2 linked regions of the Aquitalea magnusonii genome follow. Each later gene encodes a partner of the first gene's protein in a complex. Links are inferred from orthologs where the notes say so. Each region holds a gene or a part of one and is shown on either strand. Other genes may lie near its edges. The genes, in order: dnaN and holA.

The links.
Region 2: the proteins of dnaN (region 1) and holA are in contact, whole or in part, in a cryo-EM structure (PDB 8GIZ), measured with the Escherichia coli proteins. The link is inferred for Aquitalea magnusonii from one-to-one orthologs.

The regions. Positions count from the first base shown.
Region 1 is NZ_AP018823.1:4,379,053-4,390,621, reverse strand. Bases 2,087-4,995 are described here. They hold dnaN (DNA polymerase III subunit beta), read left to right. Parts: upstream 2,087-2,942; coding sequence 2,943-4,049; downstream 4,050-4,995. Other genes in these bases: gyrB (DNA topoisomerase (ATP-hydrolyzing) subunit B), read left to right, coding at 4,194-4,995; dnaA (chromosomal replication initiator protein DnaA), read left to right, coding at 2,087-2,891. Also shown: membrane protein insertase YidC, read right to left, coding at 1-425; membrane protein insertion efficiency factor YidD, read right to left, coding at 445-654; rnpA (ribonuclease P protein component), read right to left, coding at 630-992; rpmH (50S ribosomal protein L34), read right to left, coding at 1,001-1,135; more of dnaA, read left to right, coding at 1,491-2,086; more of gyrB, read left to right, coding at 4,996-6,584; DLM_RS23225 (hypothetical protein), read left to right, coding at 7,013-7,378; DLM_RS20560 (DUF4145 domain-containing protein), read left to right, coding at 7,485-8,123; DLM_RS20555 (nuclease-related domain-containing protein), read right to left, coding at 8,507-10,657; DLM_RS23220 (hypothetical protein), read left to right, coding at 11,149-11,569. UniProt on the Escherichia coli protein: Confers DNA tethering and processivity to DNA polymerases and other proteins. Acts as a clamp, forming a ring around DNA (a reaction catalyzed by the clamp-loading complex) which diffuses in an ATP-independent manner freely and bidirectionally along dsDNA.
Region 2 is NZ_AP018823.1:4,065,006-4,076,634, forward strand. The notes cover bases 5,052-8,020. They hold holA (DNA polymerase III subunit delta), read right to left. Parts: upstream 7,054-8,020; coding sequence 6,049-7,053; downstream 5,052-6,048. Other genes in these bases: DLM_RS19045 (lytic transglycosylase domain-containing protein), read left to right, coding at 5,052-5,503; DLM_RS19050 (hypothetical protein), read right to left, coding at 5,571-5,870; lptE (LPS assembly lipoprotein LptE), read right to left, coding at 7,034-7,591; leuS (leucine--tRNA ligase), read right to left, coding at 7,698-8,020. Outside these bases: 23S rRNA (pseudouridine(1915)-N(3))-methyltransferase RlmH, read left to right, coding at 1-154; DLM_RS19020 (YiiD C-terminal domain-containing protein), read right to left, coding at 374-823; DLM_RS19025 (YcnI family protein), read left to right, coding at 969-1,478; ahpF (alkyl hydroperoxide reductase subunit F), read right to left, coding at 1,670-3,220; ahpC (alkyl hydroperoxide reductase subunit C), read right to left, coding at 3,361-3,930; DLM_RS19040 (YidB family protein), read right to left, coding at 4,203-4,595; more of DLM_RS19045, read left to right, coding at 4,718-5,051; more of leuS, read right to left, coding at 8,021-10,316; pip (prolyl aminopeptidase), read right to left, coding at 10,607-11,548; DLM_RS19075 (EVE domain-containing protein), read right to left, coding at 11,601-11,629. UniProt on the Escherichia coli protein: Part of the beta sliding clamp loading complex, which hydrolyzes ATP to load the beta clamp onto primed DNA to form the DNA replication pre-initiation complex.

The sequences.
Region 1 (11,569 bases):
GTGTAGCTGGATTGTGCCGCGGAGTAGACCGTCTTGTGGGTGGGCAGGGCCGGGTTGCTGGCAGCCACCAGACCGGTCTGCGCCACGTACACGCGGCCATTCTTGTCGGTGAGCAGCTCGAACGGCTTTTTGGCGTCCGTGGCGGAATCGTGCTTCAGCAAATCCAGCTGACGCAGGTCACCACCCACGGTATCAATTTCGGCCTTGATCACGTCGGTCGTCACACGGATGCGCTGGCCGGCGGTGAGTTTGGCAGCTTCAACAGGCTGGGCGCTGGCGGTATGGCTGGCCGGTGCGTCCGGCTGCGAAGCCGTTTGTGTCTGTGCCACCTGCTGCGGAGCAGGCTTGGGCGCAAAATACTCCTGCCACAGCAGCAGGATGCCCATGGACAGAACGATGAAGATTATGAGTCGCTTGGAATCCATCTCTACGATACCGGAAAGTTCAGGGAACCGGGTCATAACCACTGCCACCCCAGGGGTGACAGCGCCCGATGCGTTTCATCGCCAGAAAGCCGCCCTTGCAGGCGCCATGCTTTCTCACCGCCTCGATCGCGTAACTGGAACAGGTCGGCACATAGCGGCACCGTGGTGCCAGCCAGGGGCTGATGGCCAGTTGGTAAAAGCGGATCAGGAGGATGAGGAGGCGCGACATCGTGCCAGTTTAGCAAAGAGTGTAGACAAGGCGATGACAGCTTCTGCTCTGTCAGCGCGTGAAAAAGCCAGTTTGGCACGGACAATGTAGTCCTGTGCCGGCAAGGAGGCCTGATTCAGGCGGAACCACTCGCGCACGGTACGCTTGATGTAATTGCGGCGTACGGCTCGCTTGTGGACCTTCTTACCCACCACCAGGCCAAGCCGGGCATGGCCCAGATCGTTGGGACGGGCATACACCTGAAACAAAGCCGTGCTGCGCGCTTGCCGCAAACTAAAAACGGATGAAAATTCATCCGTTTTTAATAGCCGGTGCACACGGCGAAAGCGATAAGTCATTACTGAACTTATACGGCCAGGCGCTTGCGACCCTTGGCGCGACGGGCGGCGATAACGGCGCGGCCACCGCGGGTCTTCATGCGAACGAGGAAGCCGTGAGTGCGCTTGCGACGGGTAGTGGAAGGCTGGTAAGTACGCTTCATGATAAAGAATTCCTGTTTCGAAACGGAAATAAACGCGTGATTTCACAAGAAAAACCGCCGTTTGTCAATGGCAAATTTTTAGCGCACCTGTGGATAACTTTGTCGAAAACCGTTAGAATGTCGAAACTTAACGCACCCCACCCCCTGCGTAATTATTAAACGAAGCCGCCCGCCCAAGGGCAGCACGCGCGACAGGAGGATGGTGCAAGCCACTTGCCATGCATGAACACATGCCAGGGCTGCACCCGCGCCGGACATAGCCGTCCGGCCATCCCACCAGGGTGACAACCATGGCTCCTCCCGCCGCAACGCATATCGTCAACGGCGGGTTTTTGCTTTTACTTGCGTGTACTTAATGACCGAACTGGATCAATTCTGGCCTGCCTGCCTCGCACGCCTCGAGGCCGAACTGTCTTCACAGCAGTTCAATACCTGGATCAAGCCGCTGGCGGCTGAAGCCAATGAAGAAGGCATTGCGCTGTTTGCCCCCAACCGCTTCATCATGCAGTTCATCAAGGACCGCTTCCTTGGACGCATTGAAGAACTGGCGGTAGAGCTGGTGGGCGAAGCCCCGGTCGAACTGCGCCTGGGTGCGCCCAGCAACAAGCCGCTGGCCGTACCGCCTGCAGTGGGCAATGGCGTGCGCAAACCGGCCCCGGCCCCGGCCACCAGCAACGACACCCCCAGCCCGGCCAAGCAGGCGGCAGTAAAAGCCATTGGCGGCAGCCACGAAAGCACCCGGCTGAACCCGGCCTTTACCTTTGACACGCTGGTGACAGGTAAGGGCAACCAACTGGCGCGTGCCGCCGCCATGCAGATTGCCGAGAATCCGGGCGACCAGGCCTACAACCCGCTGTTTGTCTACGGTGGCGTGGGCCTGGGTAAAACCCACTTGATCCAGGCCATTGGCAACCACGTGTTCCAGAAGAACCCGCAAGCCAAAATCCGCTACATCCACGCCGAACGCTATGTGGCCGACATCATGCGCGCCTACCAACACAAGGCGTTTGACGAATTCAAGCGCTACTACCACTCGCTGGATTTGCTGCTGATTGACGACATCCAGTTTTTTGCCGGCAAAAACCGCACCCAGGAAGAATTCTTCTACGCCTTCAACGCACTGATTGAAGGCGGCAAGCAAGTCATCATGACCTGCGACACCTACCCCAAGCAGATAGAAGGCATGGAAGAGCGGCTGATTTCGCGCTTCTCCTGGGGCCTGACGGTGGAAATCCAGCCGCCGGAGCTGGAAATGCGCGTGGCCATTCTGATGAAAAAGGCCGAAGCCGACAGCATCAAGCTGGACCACCCGGTAGCGTTTTTCATTGCCCAGAACGTGCGCTCCAACGTGCGCGAACTGGAAGGCGCGCTCAAGCGCGTGGTGGCCTATGCCCGCTTCACCAACCAGAGCATCTCGCTGGACCTGGTGAAAGAAGCCTTGAAGGACATCCTGGCCGCCGGCAACCGCCAGGTGACGGTGGACGCCATCCAGAAAACCGTGGCCGAGTACTACAAGATCAAGCTGTCCGACATGCACAGCAAAAAGCGCAGCCGTGACATTGCCCGGCCGCGCCAGGTAGCCATGGCACTGGCCAAGGAGCTGACCCAGCTCTCGCTGCCCAATATTGGCGATGCCTTTGGCGGCCGCGACCACACCACCGTGCTGCATGCCTGCAAAACCATTGCCGAAATGCGTGGTAATGACGCCGATATGGCGCACGATTACGATACGCTGCTATCCATGCTGCGTAACTGATATGTTGATTCAACCGATAACTGACTCTGGACACATTCGGGAGCCCGAAACATGCTGATCCTGCAAGCCGAACGCGATGCCCTTCTCAAGCCCCTGCTGGCCGTGACCGGTATTGTCGAACGCCGCCACACCCTGCCGATTCTTTCCAATGTACTGATTGAAAAGAAAGGCGGACAGGTAGGCTTCCTGGCGACTGATCTGGAAATCCAGATCACCACCGCCAGCGCCGACGAACTGCCGGGCGAAGACTTCCGCCTGACCACCTCGGCCAAGAAGCTGCAGGACATCCTGCGAGCCATCCCGGACAAAACCACCGTCACGCTGGAACAACTGGACGGCCGCCTCACGCTCAAAGCCGGCAAAAGCCGCTTCAACCTGCAAACCCTGCCGGCAGAAGACTTCCCGCTGCTGTCCGTGGGCAGCGCCAGCGAATCCAGCTTCAGCCTGAGCCAGCGCGAACTCAAACGCCTGATCTCCCAAGTGCAATTTGCCATGGCGGTGCAGGACATCCGTTACTACCTCAACGGCCTGTTGATGCAAACCGACGGCAACCAGGTAAAACTGATTGCCACCGACGGCCACCGCCTGGCCTTTGCCAGCGCCGACGTGGAAGCCACCCTGCCCAAGGCCGAAGTCATCCTGCCGCGCAAAACCATCCTGGAGCTGTACAAACTGCTGCAGGACAGCGACGACGAAATCAACATCGAAGTGCTGGCCAACCAGGTACGCTTCAGCTTTGGCTCCACCGTCATCATCAGCAAGGTGGTGGACGGCAAGTTCCCCGACTACAACCGCGTGATTCCGCTGGATAATGACAAGATCTTCCTGATCGAACGCCTAACCTTCCTGCACGCGCTGCAACGCGCCGCCATTCTGGCCAACGAAAAATTCCGTGGCGTGCGGCTGGTACTGGCACCGGGCAAAATGTCCATCCTGTGTACCAACAGCGAACAGGAAGAAGCGGAAGAAGAACTGGAAATTGCCTATCAGGGTGGTGAACTGGAAATCGGCTTCAACATCAACTATCTGCTGGACGTGCTGACCAACCTGCCAGCCGATACCCTGCAGATGGCGTTTGGCGATGCCAACCGCAGTACGCTGGTGACCATTCCCGACTACAGCAACTTCAAGTACATCGTGATGCCGATGCGCATCTAGGGAGTAGTGAGTTGGAAATAGGGAGTCGGGCTTGACCACTCCCTCGGCAGGTCTTGAATTTGACTTTATTACAGCAGGCAGCGTGATGACGCAGTGGCTTACTCCCCACTCCCGACTCACTACTCCCGCTGTTCAGGAATAAGCATGAGCGAACAGGAATACGGCGCGGATAGCATTAAAGTCCTCAAGGGTCTGGATGCGGTACGCAAACGCCCCGGCATGTACATTGGCGATACCTCGGACGGCACCGGTCTGCACCACATGGTGTTTGAAGTGCTGGACAACGCCATTGACGAAGCCCTGGCCGGCCATGCCGACACCATCAAGGTCATCATCAACCCCGACAACTCCATCACCGTATCGGACAACGGCCGGGGCATCCCCACCGACATCCACCCGGAAGAAGGACGCTCGGCGGCCGAAGTGATCATGACCATCCTGCACGCCGGCGGCAAATTCGACAGCAACAGCTACAAGATTTCCGGCGGCCTGCACGGCGTAGGTGTATCCGTAGTAAATGCACTGTCCGACTGGCTGAAGCTGAAGATCTGGCGTGACGGCAAGGTACACGAAATGGAATTCCGCCGCGGCGACGCCGTGGCCCCGCTTACCGTTACCGGCCACAGCAACCACCGCGGCACCGAAGTCACCTTCCGCGCCAGCGAAGAAACCTTTGGCGTGGTGGAATACCACTTCGACATCCTGGCCAAGCGCATCCGCGAACTGTCCTTCCTCAACCAAGGCGTAGGCATCAACCTGCTGGACAAGCGCACCGGCAAGGAAGAAAACTTCGCCTTCTCCGGCGGCGTGGCCGGCTTTGTGGAATACATGAACCGCAACAAAACCGTGCTGCACCCCAAAGTGTTCCACGGCATGGGCGAAAAAGACGGCATGAGCGTGGAAGTGGCCATGCAATGGAACGACTCCTACCAGGAAAGCGTCCAGTGCTTCACCAACAACATCCCGCAACGTGACGGCGGCACCCACATGACCGCCCTGCGCCAGGTGATGACCCGCACGCTCAACCAGTACATCGAAGAACACGAAGTGGCCAAAAAGGCCAAGGTGGACACCACCGGCGACGACATGCGCGAAGGCCTTACCTGCGTGCTGTCCGTCAAGCTGCCCGACCCCAAGTTCTCCAGCCAGACCAAGGACAAACTGGTATCCGGCGAAATCGGCCCGGTAGTCAACGAAGTGATCAGCGAAGCGCTGAAAACCTACCTGCTGGAAAACCCCAACGACGCCAAAACCATCTGCGGCAAGATTGTGGACGCCGCCCGCGCCCGCGAAGCCGCGCGCAAAGCCCGCGAAATCACCCGCCGCAAAGGCGTGATGGACGGCCTGGGCCTGCCCGGCAAACTGGCCGACTGCCAGGAAAAAGACCCCAAGCTGTGCGAACTGTACCTGGTGGAGGGTGACTCTGCCGGCGGCTCCGCCAAACAAGGCCGCGACCGCAAATTCCAGGCCATCCTGCCCTTGAAGGGCAAGATTCTTAACGTAGAACGCGCCCGCTTCGACAAAATGCTGCAAAGCCAGGAAGTGGCCACCCTGATTACCGCCATGGGCTGCGGCATTGGCAAGGACGAATACAACCCGGACAAACTGCGCTACCACCGCATCATCATCATGACCGATGCCGACGTGGACGGCGCCCACATCCGCACCCTGCTGCTCACCTTCTTCTACCGCCAGATGCACGAACTGGTGGAACGCGGCCACATCTACATTGCCCAGCCGCCGCTGTACAAGGCCAAGCACGGCAAGCAAGAGCGCTACCTGAAGGACGACTACGAGCTGAACCAGTACCTGCTGCAACTGGCACTGGAAAAAGCCGAACTCATCCCCGCCACCGACGCCCCGGCCCTGGCCGGCGACACCCTGGCCGAAGTAGCCCGCCAGTTCCTGGTGGCCCGCGCCGTCATCGAACGCGAAAGCCGCGTCATCGACCCGCTGGTACTGGAAGCCATGCTCAAATCCGGCCGCCTGTCGCTGGAAACCGAGCACGCCGCCCAGGACAGCCTGGCCCGCCTCACCGCCCTGGTGCCGGCTGACGCCATCGTGCTGGAACTGCTGCACGACGAAAAAAACGACGGCCACCTGATCAAAATCACCCGCAAACTACACGGCAACGTGCTGGTAACGGTGCTGGACCAGGACTTCCTGGAAACCGGCGACTACGCCGAACTGGCCAAAACCGGCGACCTGCTCAGCGGCCTGCTGCGCGAAGGTGCCAGCGTACGCCGCGGCGAAACGGTGAAACCGATCAGCGAATTTGGCCAGGCACTGGACTGGCTGCTGGCCGAAGTGAAAAAGGGCATGAACATCCAGCGCTACAAAGGCCTGGGCGAGATGAACCCGGAACAACTGTGGGAAACCACCATGGACCCCAACGTGCGCCGCCTGTTGAAGGTACGCATTGAAGACGTGATGGGCGCGGACGACGTGTTCACCACCCTGATGGGCGACGAAGTGGAACCCCGCCGCGCCTTTATCGAAGGCAATGCCCTGATTGCGCGGAATATTGATGTGTAAGGGGTAGTGTAGATAGACTCATAAGCTGAGAAAAAGAGGCCCATAAATTGAGAAATTTATGGGCCTCTTTTTTTGGATTGTTACTGCTAATGAGTCAATGCCGTCTTGTAACGGTGCCTTAGTATGGGTTCAGGCAACTTACGACCCATTGCAGCCATTAGATTTTGGTGTGGCATGCCGACCGCTTTGAGGTGCGCGCAGTCATGGATAGCAGATAAGGAAGGTGTAGGTTCAATTCCGGCATGCGGTAGATTGTGTGGTCTGTCCCGCTCTTCGTGGACAGCGGGACAGACCAGTGGGCAACTATACAGACCCCGCTAGGACAAAGTTCTTGAAAGCATGCGTTTGAGTTGCAATACTGTGTGTCACAGTAAAGTTCTGTTTTATTTGTTCATTGGCATCAATAATTAAGTGAGAAAAGACTATTAATGATGAAAGTTTATGAATTTTCCAATCCGACTGAAAGGAATGGCTACTGCCTTTTTGATGATGAACTGGAAAGAAATCCACTCGTATTTTTTCATGCCACTCCCAAAAAAAATATTGAATCAATAATAAATAACGGATTTAAGTTTGGGCCAACTCTTCAGTCTATTTCATATGCCAATAGAAGTTCAAGCTGCTTAGCCCATCGCGGGAGAAGTGTTGCTGAAGATTATGCAGTCTTTGTTGTTGAGTTTGCATCATTGGATAACATTAAGATAAATCCGTCTGATATTCATGTATATCGTGAAGACATTCAGCCCATTATCAAGGGGTATTGTATTGTTCCAAAGGAATACATTTTCAGTTAATTACGAGAGACCCTTCAAACTAATATCCATTTTCCCTAGATGGTTAGGAGCCCTCTGCCAATACTTCGGTGGCAATAAGTTAAGGCTATAAACATCAAAATACAATATGCAAAAATACTACCCGCCCGAGCATAAAAAAAGAGAATTCCATTGCATTCATTGTGGAGTTTTTTCATCACAGCATTGGCGTGAATTTTATTTTCACTCCGCCCATGGAAGCTACTCTACCCACCAGTCGTTAAATTTCTGCATCTGCTCTCATTGCAAAGAATGGTCATATTGGTATGAAGGAAGGATGATTGTTCCATCTGCAGCTCCAGTCCCACCTGCACATCCAGACATGCCAGAGTCATGTCTGCTTGATTACAATGAGGCTAGGGAAGTTGTTGCGACTTCCCCTCGTGCTGCTTCTGCCTTGTTGAGGTTATCACTCCAAAAACTAATGTCCGAGCTTGGAGAGAGAGGCAAGAACATCAACGACGATATCGGGTCATTAGTAACCAAAGGCCTGCCAATCGAAGTCCAGCAGGCTTTAGACTTCTGTCGGGTCGTTGGAAACAATGCCGTGCATCCTGGCGAAATTGAAATAAACGACACTCCAGAAATTGCTCACAACCTATTCACGATGATGAATTTCATCATTGAAGACCGAATATCAAGACCAAAATACATCTCGGCGTTGTACAGCCAACTTCCAGAAGGTGCGCGAAAAGCAATTGAAAAACGGGATGGCGCAGAGACTTAACCCTTTGCTCATACAGGACCGCGCAGGAGCGCACTGTGTTTTAGCTTTCTATTAACGTCGGCTATCCGGACTGCTACTGCCTTCATTTTACGAACTTACCAAATTTTTGAATGGCTGGAACTGGCCGAGAGCAGCCCACCGTCCAATTCTTAAAACGACCCATTACAGTCAATCATCACTCAGGGCTGAATAACGGCTATGCAGCGGTTCCGGTCGGAGAGGGCCGCATACTCAACTCACGGTCTAGGCTGGGTTGCAGTCATCGGGAATCAGCAATCTCTTGGGGCCGATGATAGGTTTCAAGCGTACTGCTGACCTTGACAACACCCCAGAAGTTGTCTGGCCATGCAAGGTGCGCTAGCGTGATGCCCTCGCGCCCTCGTTTAGTCCAAGCAGCACTTCTTATACTTGCGTCCGCTGCCACAGCGGCACGGCTCGTTCCTCCCTAGTTTTATGCGGCTGACCCCTCGCGTGTATTGAGGAAGGACGTCGAGAACCCGAGCCGCCGGCTTCATGTTCGCGGTTAGCTGGTCCAACTCCTCCGAGGGCTCCCACGGAAAGTCCAATGTGACACCAAACTGGACTTGCCCATCCGGGTTCACGGAGACGCCAAACCATTGCCTCGCACGTTGCTGGTACTTGCGTTTGACGCAGTGGGTCTCCAGCACGGCAATCGATTCGGGAGACAGCGTTGGATTGCAATGGAAGCTTACCCCGCCCGGTGTTGTGCTCGACGCGAGCGTCACGTCGTGTCGCTTCCCGTCGCACTGCACCTTCCGCGTGATGGTCTCGAGTACGCTGTGGACGTTTTTGCACGAATCTTCGTCCATAGAAAGGAGGTGGAACCCGAGTTCGAGAGTTGCCGGGTCTGCCCTCGTCTCAATTTCTTTGATGAGACTCTCGTAGCGAGTTCCGCGCATCTTAGTGAGGATACCAGCCGGCGTATCGTCTCCAGGCAGGTTATCCCTACGAACCATCATCGCCGTGTCTAGGTCTCGAGCGATGGAGTCCTCGAGCATGACGGTGTTGTAATTGTCATCCAGCCAGAGGTTCTGTTTCAGGTGGTAGCCGAGGACTGTCAGCTCATGCCCGCTCATCAGCTTGTCCACGACTGCCACGCGCAACTTCACGTAGCTCAATAATCGCAGCGGCGTCGTCAGCATTTCAGTCAGCGTGTCGAGAAGGAATACGTCCATTACGAACGGAGGCCGGATAACATCGGTGGTCTGGAATTTCAGCGACTGGCTTGCCTGAAAGGCCAGCGCAGGATAGTGTTCCGACACGAGGCTGAACAGGAAGGCCTCTTTGATGCTCGGGGGCAAGCCGACTTCATTTCCTTTGTCGTCCACTAAGCGACATTCGCCAGCGAGAATCTCGTTGGCGCAAGTCCAACCCTGGTCGTAGGAATCCTGAATGGCAGCAGCGAAGTCTGCCTTCAGCTGATTGTCGTTCCCCTTGCGGGCTGAGATGGTCAGCTTCTTCGCCTTCGCCTGCACGATGATGAGCCGGTCACCGTAAATGACCAGAACATCAGCTTCACCCACGATGTCCTTGCCACGATGCAGGTTCACGTTCGTATAGACGTGCTCGCAGCCAAAGACTCCGGCCAGCCGGCGCGCAGCGAACTGCTCGGCGAAGGCGCCGCGATGCTTGGAGGCCGTCGGGCGGTAGGGCTTGTCATCCAACATCCAGAAGAACGGAGACTCGTATAGCGCCTCGTAAATGGCGTAGTGCGAGAAGAGGAGCACGGTCCCGCGGTCGGTAAGTAGCAGCGGCCGGGCTGCGACCTCATTGAAGTCCCCCACTTCCTTGAACGCCGCGTTATCCCCCACGAAGAGGAACGCGTGGAAGAACGCTTTGACCACCCCCTGCGCAATACCACTGCGAAACGCCACCTCATCCAGCGAGAACTCGAATGCGGGCAGGAAAGTTGCGGGTGGAGCCTTGGCAGCTCGAGCATCCGCAAAGAGTCGCGTCCCCTTTTCGTCCATCAAGGCGCACATCGTCTTTGCGATGGTCCGCGCCTGGCCGGAGGTGAAGCCCTTCGTCTTAAGCATCCAGTCATCATCGGCCCCGTACTTCTCGGGCACTAGGTCCCTGTACTGGAAGGCGTAGGCCGACTCGGTACCATAGAAGATGGGCTCTCGTATTCCCAGGCCGCACCACGGGTTTGGCGGCTCAGCGCCCGCGTTCAACGCCTCGAACATGGCAGCGAACATGGGGTAGGACATCGCATCGTGCAGTTCCCGCAAAAGGGCATCTGTGCGCTTGACGTAGCCCTCGACCACATCAGTCGGCTGCAGGGAAAGGTCCAATGGCTTTTTCGCCATCAGGCCAATCAGCGTCGTCAATTCCGTCCGAATGAGGCGCTCGCTGCTGAACAAACGGTCCATGTCAGACGGCTTCAGCTTACCCTTGATGTGGATGACGTTGTCGCGATGGCAAATGTGTGCAACCGCATGAGCGTATCCGGGCGACGCGGCTAGCGTGGTCAGGTCCTCCAGAATCTGGGATTCCTCCCGCGGCTTATCCATAGTCCCTCCTTTCAAGTTGGCAATCGGCTGTGCGTTCGTCTCGCTAGCCGCCTCCGGTAAAGTTCAATGTCAGGTCTCGTCAGCAGCTGACTTTCGGGCTTCAAACCCGAGCGAGAGTAGCCTGCCTGAAGCGGTCACTCGCCTTGCGAACGCAAGGGGCGGCTCATGGCCGTAAGCGGCTAGTTTCAGCAATCATCATTGCTGGGCTGACTGACTACAGGCGACCCCAGAGACCACTCCTAAGTACCTTATGCACATAGCAAATTAAATTTCAGCCTATCAATACAGTTATCCCGCACTCAAGTTGCAGGAAGCGATGGCATTCCAGATACTGCTCACGTTGCTTGAAAACCCCCACTCCATCACCTAAGTTTGGTAGATGTCAGTGCAACGCTGACCTGCTGTTTTGAGATATGACCTGTTTTCGTTGATATATGACACCGCTACCGCGGGCACCCGCTATTTGTGAGAGGGTACGGCGGGAGTTGGCAATGGAACAGGCTACCAAAAAAAGTACAGAGTCATACACCTTAAAGGGCATGACATGTGTGCCTATGGGTATCGTTTGCCCCTGCGATACCCTTGTAGATACGTGCAACCAAGCGCGAAATGCCATTTGCTCGGCTGCCTTGGTTTTTCGCCAAAATCCTGCCTTTTCGGCCCTCAACCTCTCCCACGTCTCCACACCTTCACGCTACAGCAGGCTGTCAGCACCACCATCGCAAGTAAATTTTTTTAAAAAATTTTTATTGCAAAAACACCGTTTTATTGCTGGCAGTTTTCACGAAAATTCCACCAACTTCGGCAAATGTGGGGCTATTTTTCATCAAAATACTGCAGTAAGCTGCGCAGCAACAAGTTCAACTGAGTGCCAAATGCTGCGTCTAAACCGTACTGCGATATCGCGATTTG
Region 2 (11,629 bases), 320 kb from region 1 along the record:
CGACGGCCTGTCCGCCGAACTGAAACAGCGCGCCGACGTGCTGCTGCAATTATCGGCCATGACCCTGCCGCACGGCATGGTGCGGGTGATGCTGGGCGAGCAGATTTACCGCGCCTACTCCATCCTCAACAATCACCCCTACCACCGCGAATAAGCCCCGTGCAGGCGGCTGACAACGTTATTTAGTGCGCGTGCAGCGGCCCCGGCACAGCCGGGCCTTCCAACTAAGCACTTGATTGCGCAGCTTTTCCATCCATTCCCCACTCCCCCGCCCTTGCCTTGCCAATTGAACAAGGAAGCCTGGCTTTCCTTTCAGCAAGCGCGAGGGGTATGTCAACCATCTGCCTATCGGCTGCGCTCGGTTCGGCGACACTCAGTTGGGCGGCAACACCACGAATTCGCCATCCAGCCGCCCAGCGGCCACCTCGCCGCACTCCAGCTCCACCACCAATTGCAGCCGCGCCATGCGGCCCTTGGCCAAGGCGCCAGCCATGCGCTGCCAGACCGCATCGGCCACTGGCAGGGTGCTGGCGCTGAACGCGCCGTGCATGGCCTTCTGATAATCCATCTGGCTACGCCGCACCATCACCTGCCCACGCACCCCCAGGGCCTGCAACTTGCGATACACCAGCAGCCAGCCCGCCAGCGTGGCCACAGCGGCCGCACTGCCGCCAAAGATGGTGGCGCAATGGTTGATGTTCGGCTCCAGCGGTGCCCACAGCGTGACGGCATCCTCTGCCGCATGACGTACTTTCACCCCCATGGCCTGTGCCAGCGGGATGGCCTGATACAGATAATCCTCGATGTCCTGGTAATGCTGCACGACAACTCCTTTGCTGCAATAAGCCTTCAGCATGCCACAGCCAGCACATCGAGGCAGCCATGGCTGCGACAAGATGTCGCAGGGTGCGGTCATGGACTTCCCTTACAATCCCTGGTTGATAACCGTTCTCATCCAGGAATCAAGCATGCAAAAGCTCGCCCTCCTCGCCCTGCTGCTGGCCGCCAGCGCACAGGCACACGTCACGCTGGAAACCCCGACTGCCGCCAGCGGCAGCTATTACAAGGCCGTGCTGAAAGTGGGCCATGGCTGTGATGGCAGCCCCACCACCGGCATCAGCGTGGAATTGCCGGCAGGCGCGCAACTGGCGCGCCCCATGCCCAAGGCCGGCTGGCAGGTGCAAGTGGAAAAGTCCGCGGTCACGCCATTCGACAACCATGGCACGCTGGTGAAGCAGGATGTCAGCCGCATCAGCTGGAGCGGTGGTAATCTGCCGGCCGATTTTTACGATGAATTCGTGTTCCAGACCCGCATTGCCGCCCAGCCGGGCAAGCTGTTCTTCAAGGTAAAGCAGCAATGCGCGCAGGGCAGCACCAACTGGGTGGAGATTCCGGCTGAAGGCCAGGATGGCCACAGCCTGAAATCCCCGGCGGCAGTGCTGCAAGTAACCGCGCCGGGCGAAGCCCATCACCACTAAGCAACACTGGCAATAAACCTGCTGCAGCGTCGCACGCCAGCTACTGTCTGCGTCGGCGCGCCTTGCCCCAGCGACGCTACGCTATCCTGTCAGCCGCGCCAAAGCACATTCCGGACACGGCGTGACAGATGACAAAATCCCCTTGCATCCATAACGGACCCAAGGGGATTTTTGCTTGATTGCAGCAGGGCTTAGCTGCGGATCAGGTAGTCAAAGGCCGACAGGCTGGCCTTGGCACCTTCGCCCATGGCGATGATGATCTGCTTGTACGGTGCTGTGGTGGCATCACCGGCAGCAAACACCCCCTCGGCCGAAGTCTGGCCCTTGGCATCCACTTCGATCTCACCGCGCGGCGACAAGGCAACGCTGCCTTTCAGCCAGTCGGTATTGGGCAGCAGGCCGATCTGCACAAAAATGCCTTCTAGCGCCACATGGTGGGTCTCCCCGGTAATGCGCTCCTGATAGCTCAGGCCGTTCACCTTCTGACCGTCGCCGGTCACTTCGGTGGTCTGGGCATTGGTGATGACGCGCACATTGGGCAGGCTGTGCAGTTTCTTCTGCAACACCGCATCGGCGCGCAGGCTGTCACCGAACTCCAGCAGGGTGACATGGGTGACGATGCCGGCCAGGTCGATGGCGGCTTCCACGCCAGAGTTACCACCGCCAATCACCGCCACACGCTTGCCCTTGAACAGCGGGCCATCGCAGTGCGGGCAGTAAGCCACGCCCTTGGCGCGGTATTCGGCTTCGCCCGGCACATTCATTTCGCGCCAGCGCGCACCGGTGGCCACAATCACCGCCTTACTCTTGAGCACGGCACCGCTTTCCAGCGTCACCTCGGCCAGTTGGCCGTTTTGCGCCGGCTTGAGCGCAGCAGCGCGTTGCAGGTTCATCACGTCCACATCGTAGGATTTGACGTGTTGTTCCAGCGCCATCGCCAGCTTGGGCCCTTCGGTTTCCTGCACCGAGATGAAGTTTTCAATCGCCAGCGTATCCAGCACCTGGCCGCCGAAACGCTCGGCCACCACACCGGTACGGATGCCCTTGCGCGCCGCATAGATGGCGGCAGCCGCGCCGGCCGGGCCACCGCCGACGATCAGCACGTCGAATGCTTCCTTGGCGGCAATCTTTTCGGCTTCACGCGCCACGGCACCGCTATCCAGCTTGGCGATGATTTCTTCCAGGCCCATGCGGCCACTGCCAAACTGTTCACCATTCAGATAGATGGCCGGTACGCCCATGATCTGACGCTCGGTAACTTCCTGCTGGAACACACCGCCATCAATCATCACGCTACGCACATTGGGGTTGAGCACTGCCATCAGGTTGACGGCTTGTACCACGTCCGGGCAGTTGTGGCAGCTTAGCGAGACAAACACTTCAAACTGGTAGCTGCCTTGCAGGCCGCGAATCTGGGCAATGGTGTCCTCGTCCACCTTGGGCGGATGGCCACCGGTTTGCAGCAGAGCCAGCACCAGCGAGGTGAATTCGTGGCCCATCGGGATACCGGCAAACTCGATACGGCCAGCTTCACCGGGGCGGGCGATGGCAAAGGACGGGCGACGCGCGGCCTGGCCATTGCTGTTCAGCGTTACCTTGGGCGACAGGCTGGCAATGTCTTGCAGCAGGCTGAACATTTCCTGCGCCTTGGCGCTGTCATCCAGGCTGGCAATCAGTTCGATCGGCTGCTGCAGTTTTTCCAGGTAGGCGGTCAGTTGGGTCTTGATGGTGGTGTCGAGCATGGGAATATCCTCAGGCAATTGCACTGGCAAGCTCATGCGCTGCCAACAGCTTGCCGCTGCAATCGGGTGGTAGGGAGACGGGCCGCTGGCTGCGGCCCGGAGGCCGTACCGCAGTACGCGGCACGGCAGGCTGCATTGGCTTAGATTTTGCCAACCAGATCCAGCGACGGAGCCAGGGTGGCTTCGCCTTCTTTCCACTTGGCCGGGCATACTTCACCCGGGTGGCTGGCTACGTACTGGGCGGCCTTTACCTTGCGCAGCAGTTCGCTGGCGTCACGGCCAATGCCACCGGCGTTGATTTCGATGATCTGGATCTTGCCTTGCGGGTCGATCACGAAAGTACCGCGTTCGGCCAGGCCGGCTTCTTCAATCATCACGCCGAAGTTGCGGCTGATGATGCCGGTCGGGTCGCCAATCATCGGGTAGTTGATCTTGCCGATGGTTTCCGAGCTGTCGTGCCAGGCTTTGTGGGTGAAGTGGGTGTCGGTGGATACCGAGTAGATTTCCACGCCCAGCTTGGAGAATTCGGCGTAGTTGTCAGCCAGGTCGCCCAGTTCGGTCGGGCAGACAAAGGTGAAGTCAGCCGGGTAGAAGAACACTACCGACCATTTGCCTTTCAGGTCGGCGTCGCTGACATCGATGAATTTGCCATTGTGAAAAGCGGTAGCCTTGAACGGTTTGACTTCGGTATTGATCAGCGATACGGACATGTGTAGCTCCTTCAGGTGAAAGTGGATTTGCTGCTTGCTGCATTAGCGATTTGATGGAGGCTATCTTATGCGGGACGAATCAATTGATCCACTTGATTGTTTAAATGTTAAAAATAGAATTTTCCTATCGATCTAAATCAAACCACTCCAGATAACGACAAGAAACCGATGTTTGTGGTGGGGAATGATCAGAACTGTGGCCACCACACCACGGCCAGACAGCAAAAAGCCGCCCAATCAGGCGGCTTTTCCGGGGATTGCCCACTATTTATTCAGCTTTTGTTGAAAAAGCCCTGCAACAAGCCCAGCCCCTGCGACAACAGATCACCACCTTGCGGCAACTGGCCATCCGGCGTCAGCTTGTCCACGGCTTGCGGCAGGTAATCTGCCAGGCCCTGGCTGAGCTGTTGCGGGCCCAGGCCAAACTGCTGCGCCAGCGCGCCAAGCTGCTCGCTGCCTAGCAACTGCTGGATTTGCTCGGCTGATACCGGCAGGTTGCTGCCGCTGCCCACCCAGGACGACACCAGCTCGCCCATGCCGCCGCTATTGAACTTTTCCAGCAGGCCGGCCAACCCGCCATTTTGTTCCATCAATGCCGCCACGGCACCACTCACACCACCGCTTTCACCACCCAGCAAGCTACCCAGCTGATCAAACAGGCTCATGTTTCGTCCTTTCACGGAAAAACGGTTTAAAATGTCTTCAACAAACTTTACTTGCAAAATAGCATAGAAAAATCAGTACAATAGCGCGTTCTTTACCCATTCTTACTGCCATTTCCAGCCCAATGCGATTATTTCATGCTGCCCTGGCCTTGCTGGCCTGCCTGTTTGCCAACAACGTACACGCCGATCTTTATGGTTTTGTGGACGAGCAGGGCCAGGTACATCTCGCCAATCGCCAGCTTGACGAACGCTACCAGCTCTACCAGAAAAGCATGCTGCCCGGCAGCGGCAGCAACGCCGCACTGGACGATGCCACCACCCCTGGCCTGGGTGCCACGCTAAGCCACGATAACCGCTTGCCGGTAGCCGCGGCAGCGCGTACCGACGGACTGAAAAGTGTGAGTGCGCCGGCTTACAACTCCAAGCTGGCTTCGCAGTACAAGCATCTGATCGACCAGACCGCGCGCGAGTTCAAACTGGATGCCGACCTGTTGCATTCCATCGTTACCGTGGAGTCCGGTTACAATCCGCAGGCGGTCTCCCCCAAGGGTGCCATCGGCCTGATGCAGGTGATTCCGGCGACTGGTGAACGCTTTGGCGTCAGCCGGCTGGATGACCCGCGACAAAACCTGCGTGCCGGTGCCCGCTATCTGCGTTTTCTGCTCAGCCAGTTCAACAATGACCTGCCACTGGTGATTGCCGCCTACAATGCTGGCGAAGGGGCGGTACAGAAGTATCGCAATACCATCCCCCCTTACGACGAAACCCGTGATTACGTGGCCAAGGTGCTGGCCTCCTACGAAAAGCGTACCGGGCAGGTCTATATCGGTCATCCGCGTGGCCCTCGCCGCATCAAGGCCATGATCCTGCCAGGCAGCATCAGCCCTCCCCAAGCAGCAGCGCTGTAACCATACCGCCCACCACATGACAAAGGCCTTCTTCTGAAGGCCTTTTTGCTGTCGCGCACATCAGGACTTACAACTGCACACCCAGAATCTCACCCAGCGGTTCGGCCAGATCGCGGTAGCAGGCCCGGTGATCAAACACGCCTAGAAAACCCGGATAGGCATCCGGAGCGTGCAGGATCTGGTTTGCCTTGCGGGATGAAAGCTTGTGGATGCGCAGGATGCGACCGTCCCAGTGAACCAGGCGTGCATCCTCTGCTGTCAGCAACACCTCCAGGGTTTGATGGATGATTTCAACCAGTACCACCTTGCTGCGGGTACGGTGCTCTCCAGCCGTAACAGCCGCACTGACGCCCTCGTTTTGCATCATGTTTGTTCTTTGCTTTATTGTTTAAAATGTATTAACTCTTGCTTATCATATGGCAGCATTCCAACAATCTCAATAGTTTATTAAAAGAAATTTAAACAAAAACAGAGAAACTTGGATTTGTTTAAAAAAAAACGGCCAGCTCATGCTGACCGTTTCAGATACCGATATTTTTTCTACATCATGCTGCCAATAGCAGGGCCAAACCTCGCAAGGAATGCCAGGGGTCGCCAACCGCCACCCCCTTGATCTGTTGATCGATACGCGCACATTCCGAGAGCGCCGTCATCAGCTTGCGTGGCCCAATCCGGCGCAAGGCCGGTTCCGCCAGCCGCTGCTTGTCACCCCACAAGCGCAGTTCGCGCGCCAGATCGCGCAGTTGCCGGCCATCTTTCAAACCCTGACGCAAGCGCAACAACATGCGGACATCCTCGGTAAAGGACCACAACACCAGCACCGGCGATTCGCCTTCGGCCAGCAAACCTTCCAGCATGCGCTGCACCCGTGCGCTATCACCCGACAGCCAGGATTCAGACAGATGGAACACATCAAAGCGCGCGACATTAGCCACCGCCTCGCGCAGTTGTTCCAGGCTGAGTTCCCCTGCCGGATAGAGCAAGGCCAGTTTGTCCACTTCCTGCCGTGCCGCCAGCAGATTTCCCTCCACCCGGTCGGCAAAGAAGCTCAGTGCCTCCGGCGACAACTGCTGCTGCTGCAGCTTCATGCGCCGGGCAATCCAGCCGGCCAGTTCATGACGGCCCACCGGCTTTGCCTCCACCACCACGGCGGCTTTTTCCAGTGCGGCAAACCATTTGGATTGCAACTGGGCCTTTTCCAGCCGGGGCAGGGTGATCAGGGTGATGGTGTCTTGTGGTGGTGCTGCGGCCAGTTGCTGCAGTGCCTCTGCCCCTTCCGTACCGGGTTTACCACCCGGAATGCGGATTTCCAGCAATTTGAGGCTGGCAAACAGCGATACGCTGCTCATGGATTCACGTAGCTGCGACCAGTCAAACCCCGCCTCAACGGTAAGGACTTCCCGCTCCTGATAGCCCTGGGAAGAGCTTAGCTTACGCAGCTTGTCCGCCGCCTCCAGCGCCAGCAGGGTTTCCTCGCCATGAATCAGGTAAAGCGGTGCCAGGCCCTTGGCCAGCACCGCATCCAGCGACTCAGGGCTTAGGCTGGGCATTGGCAGGCTTCAGACTCTGGCTGGCTTTGCCCGGCTGCGCCGGACGCGGCAGATAGGCCAGGCGGCGGATCAGCTGCTCGGCAGCATCGCGGCGGATATCGTTCCACAGCAGGGCTTCTTCCTGCTCCTTGCCCAGCACATCGCTATCGGAATAGTTCAGGTAGCGGCGTACCGAGATTACCATGTCCGGCTCCACCGGCACCCCGCCCAGCACGGTACGTACCGAGGCGGTATAGCTCAGCAAGTACTCGTTGACCTTGCCACCGCTGTTGATGGTGGACACTTCCCTGGCCTGGTTTTCACTCAACACACTGAGCACCGCCTCGGCCTGCTTGGGCGCGCTCAACAGCACCAGCTTTTCATTACGCGCCAACGTTTCATGCAGGATGGGTCCCAGTTTGCTGCTGCCCTCTTCCACATAGACGCTGTTAAATGGCAGCGGGCGGCTGCTGCCACCCATGCCCTTCAGGTGAAAACCGCAAGCGCTGAGCAGGAACACCAGGCTGGCCAGTGCCAGTCCGTGCAGGATTCGGTTCATGCCTGTTCTCCGTAACAGGAGCCGGTCAGGCCCAGCCCCGCCCAAGCGGGGAGGATAAGCTGACCGGCAGGATTGGTAGCCCGCCCCGTGCAGGGCGGGCCGGGGTTTACACGACGATGTTCACCAGACGACCCGGCACCACGATGATCTTCTTGGCCGATTTGCCTTCCATGAACTTCTGCACGTTTTCATGGGCCAAGGCGGTGGCTTCAATCACATCCTTGGCCGCATCGGCTGCCACAGTGATGCTGCCACGCAGCTTGCCGGCCACCTGTACCATCATTTCGATTTCGCTCTTCACCAGCGCGGCCTCGTCCACCTTGGGCCAGGCTTGTTGCAGCAGCTCGCTGCCCGGCTGCAACACCGACCAGATGGCATCGGTGATGTGCGGCACGATGGGCGACAGCAGCAGGGTGACGCTTTCCAGCACTTCCTGTGCCACGGCACGGCCGGCGGCATCGCTGCGGTCGGTCTTGTCGTAGGTGTTCAGCAGTTCCATCACTGCGGCAATGGCGGTGTTGAACTGCTGGCGACGGCCATAGTCGTCGGCCACTTTCTGGATGGTGCTGTGCAGCTTGAAGCGCAGTTCCTTCTGGCTGGCATTCAGCTCGCCACCGGCATAAGCGGCCACCACACCGGCGTCGGCATGTTCCTTGGCCAGTTTCCACAGGCGCTTGAGGAAGCGGAAGGCACCTTCCACACCAGCGTCGGACCATTCCAGGCTTTGCTCCGGCGGGGCGGCAAACATCATGAACAGGCGCGCGGTATCGGCACCGTATTTCTCGATGAATTCCTGCGGGTCCACGCCGTTGTTCTTGGACTTGGACATTTTCTCCACGCCGCCCACCACCACCGGCAGGCCATCCACACGATGGGTGGCACCGGTAATCTTGCCCTTGGCGTCACGTTCCAGCACCACGTCTTGCGGGGCGATCCAGTCCTTGCTGCCGTTGGGCAGCTCGCGGTAGAAGGTTTCGCAGATAACCATGCCCTGGGTCAGCAGGCTCTTGAACGGCTCGTCGCTGGATACCAGGCCTTCGTCACGCATCAGCTTGTGGAAGAAACGTGCGTACAACAGGTGCAAGATGGCGTGTTCGATACCACCGACGTATTGGTCCACTTGCAGCCAGTAATCAGCCGCTGCCTTGTCCAGCATGGCGGTGTCGCACTTGGGGCTGGCGTAGCGGGCGTAGTACCAGCTGGATTCCACAAAGGTATCCATGGTGTCGGTTTCGCGCTTGGCGGCACCGCCACACTTGGGGCAACTGGTTTCGTAGAATTCCGGCATTCTGGCCAGCGGCGAACCGGCACCGTCCGGAATCACGTTTTCCGGCAGCACCACCGGCAGGTCTTTTTCCGGCACCGGCACATCGCCGCAAGTCGGGCAATGGATGATGGGAATCGGGCAACCCCAGTAACGCTGACGGGAGATGCCCCAGTCGCGCAGGCGGTACTGGGTTTTCTTCTGACCGGCAGCCTTGGCTTCCAGATCACCGACGATGGCATCAAAGGCCTCGCTGAACGACTTGCCGTCGTACTTGCCGCTGTTGACGGTGCGTACGCTGTCGTCCTTGGCGGCATACCAGTCCTGCCAGTTGCTGGCGTCGAAATCGTTGTCGCCAGCCACCTTGGCATACACTTGCAGCAACGGCAGGCGGTATTTGTTGGCAAATTCGAAGTCGCGCTCGTCATGCGCCGGCACGGCCATCACCGCGCCTTCGCCATAACCCCACAGCACATAGTTGGCTACCCACACCGGCAGCTTGGCACCGGTCAGCGGATGGATGACGAACAGGCCGGTGTCCATGCCCTTCTTTTCCATCTTGGCCACGTCGGCCTCGGCCACGGAGCCTGCCTTGCATTCGGCGATGAAAGCCTGCAAGGCCGGATTATTGGCCGCGGCCTGGGTGGCCAGCGGGTGTTCCGCCGCCACGGCAACGTAAGTTGCGCCCATCAGGGTATCCGGACGGGTGGTGTACACCTTCAGTTCGCCGCCATGGCCGATGCTGTCCTGGTCGTAGGCAAACACCACGTCGGAGCCGTGGCTCTTGCCGATCCAGTTTTTCTGCATGGTCTTGACCTGTTCCGGCCAGCCATCCAGCGTATCCAGGCTGGTAAGCAGTTCGTCGGCATACTTGGTGATGGCGAAGTAGTACATCGGAATTTCGCGCTTTTCCACCACGGCACCAGAGCGCCAGCCACGGCCGTCCACCACTTGCTCGTTGGCCAGTACGGTCTGGTCCACCGGGTCCCAGTTCACCACGCCGTTTTTCTTGTAGATCACGCCTTTTTCAAACAGGCGGGTAAACAGCCACTGCTCCCAGCGGTAGTAGTCCGGCTTGCAGGTGGCCAGCTCGCGCTCCCAGTCCAGGGCAAAGCCCAGGCTGTCCAGCTGCGTCTTCATGTAGTCGATGTTGGCATAGGTCCAGGCCGCCGGAGCGCCACCGTTTTTCATGGCGGCGTTTTCGGCCGGCAGACCGAAGGCGTCCCAGCCCATCGGTTGCAACACGTTAAAGCCTTGCAGGCGCTTGAAGCGGGCCAGTACGTCGGTAATGGTGTAGTTGCGCACATGGCCCATGTGCAGCTTGCCGGACGGATAGGGGAACATCGACAGGGCGTAGTACTTGGGGCGGCTGGCGTCTTCGACGGCCTTGAAGGCGGCAGTGCGCTGCCATTTTTGTTGCGCTGCGGCTTCGACTTCGCGCGGGCTGTAGGTTTCTTGCATGGTGATCTTTGTCTGGAATGGCTTGAAAACAAAAGGGCGGACTGCCCAAGTCCCCGCCTGGCAGGGCAGCTTGGGCAGTCCGTCGCAAATTCAATCGGCCCATTATAGCGGCCAGAGGGCCTTGCCGATAAGAGCCGCACAAAAACAAAAGCTTGGCTGCAGACGGCATCAACGCCATCCCGGCAAGCAGAAAGCCGCGGCAGCGGCAAGCTGCGGGCATGTCAGGGGCCGGTTTGGCGGGTAATGGCCGGCAATGTTTGCATCAATTTACGGCAGCGAGGACTACAGACTCAGTCCACCCGGTGTTTGAAGGACTCTAACTGCTGCATCAGTACGCTCAGAATGCCGTCTTCCCACAGCGAATGGCCAGCCACCTCCACCAGATGGAACGCCGCCTCCGGCCAGTGCTGCGCCAGCTCACAGGCGGTCACCGGCGGACAGACCAGATCGTAACGGCCCTGCACAATAACCGCTGGCAAATGACGAATGCGCTCCACCTGCTGCAACAACTGCCCCTCGGGCAGGAAGATGTGGTTGACGAAATAATGAGCCTCAAGCCGCGCCAGCGACAGGGCAACATACTCGCTGCTGGCGCGGGCGATGGCTTCGGGGCGCTGTCGGATCGCCACGCACGCCGCCTCGTAACGCCCCCAACTGCGGCATGCCGGCAAGTGTACTGCCGGATCCGGGTCACACAGGCGGCGGTAATATGCCTGCAGCAGGTCCTGCCGCTCGTCCTGCGGGATAGGCGCGACAAAACGCTGCCATTCCTCCGGGTAGAACTGGCCCATCCCGTGGAGGAACCAGTCGATTTCACTCTGCCGTCCCAGGAAGATGCCACGCAGGATCAGGCCCTGCACCCGTTGTGGATGCGCCTGGGCATAAGCCAGCGCCAGCGTGCTGCCCCAGGAGCCACCGAACACCAACCAGCGTTCTATGCCCAAATGCACGCGCAGGCGTTCGATATCCGCCACCAGGTGCAAGGTGGTGTTGTCGCGCAGCTCGCCACGCGGCACCGAGCGGCCACTGCCGCGCTGGTCAAACAGCACGGCCCGATAAAAACCCGGATCAAACAACTGGCGGCTGGCTGGCGCACAGCCATCGCCAGGGCCTCCATGCAGGTAGAGTACCGGCTGGCCATCGGGCCGGCCGCATTGCTCCCAGTACATCTGGTGCAGCGCATCCAGCGGCAACATACCGCTGGCGTAGGGCGTAATCGGCGGATAGAGCATCAGCATCCTTGTCAGATTGGCATGGGAGCAAACTGCGGCGGCAGGGCCGGGTTCAGCACAGTTGGCTGGTGATGTAATCCC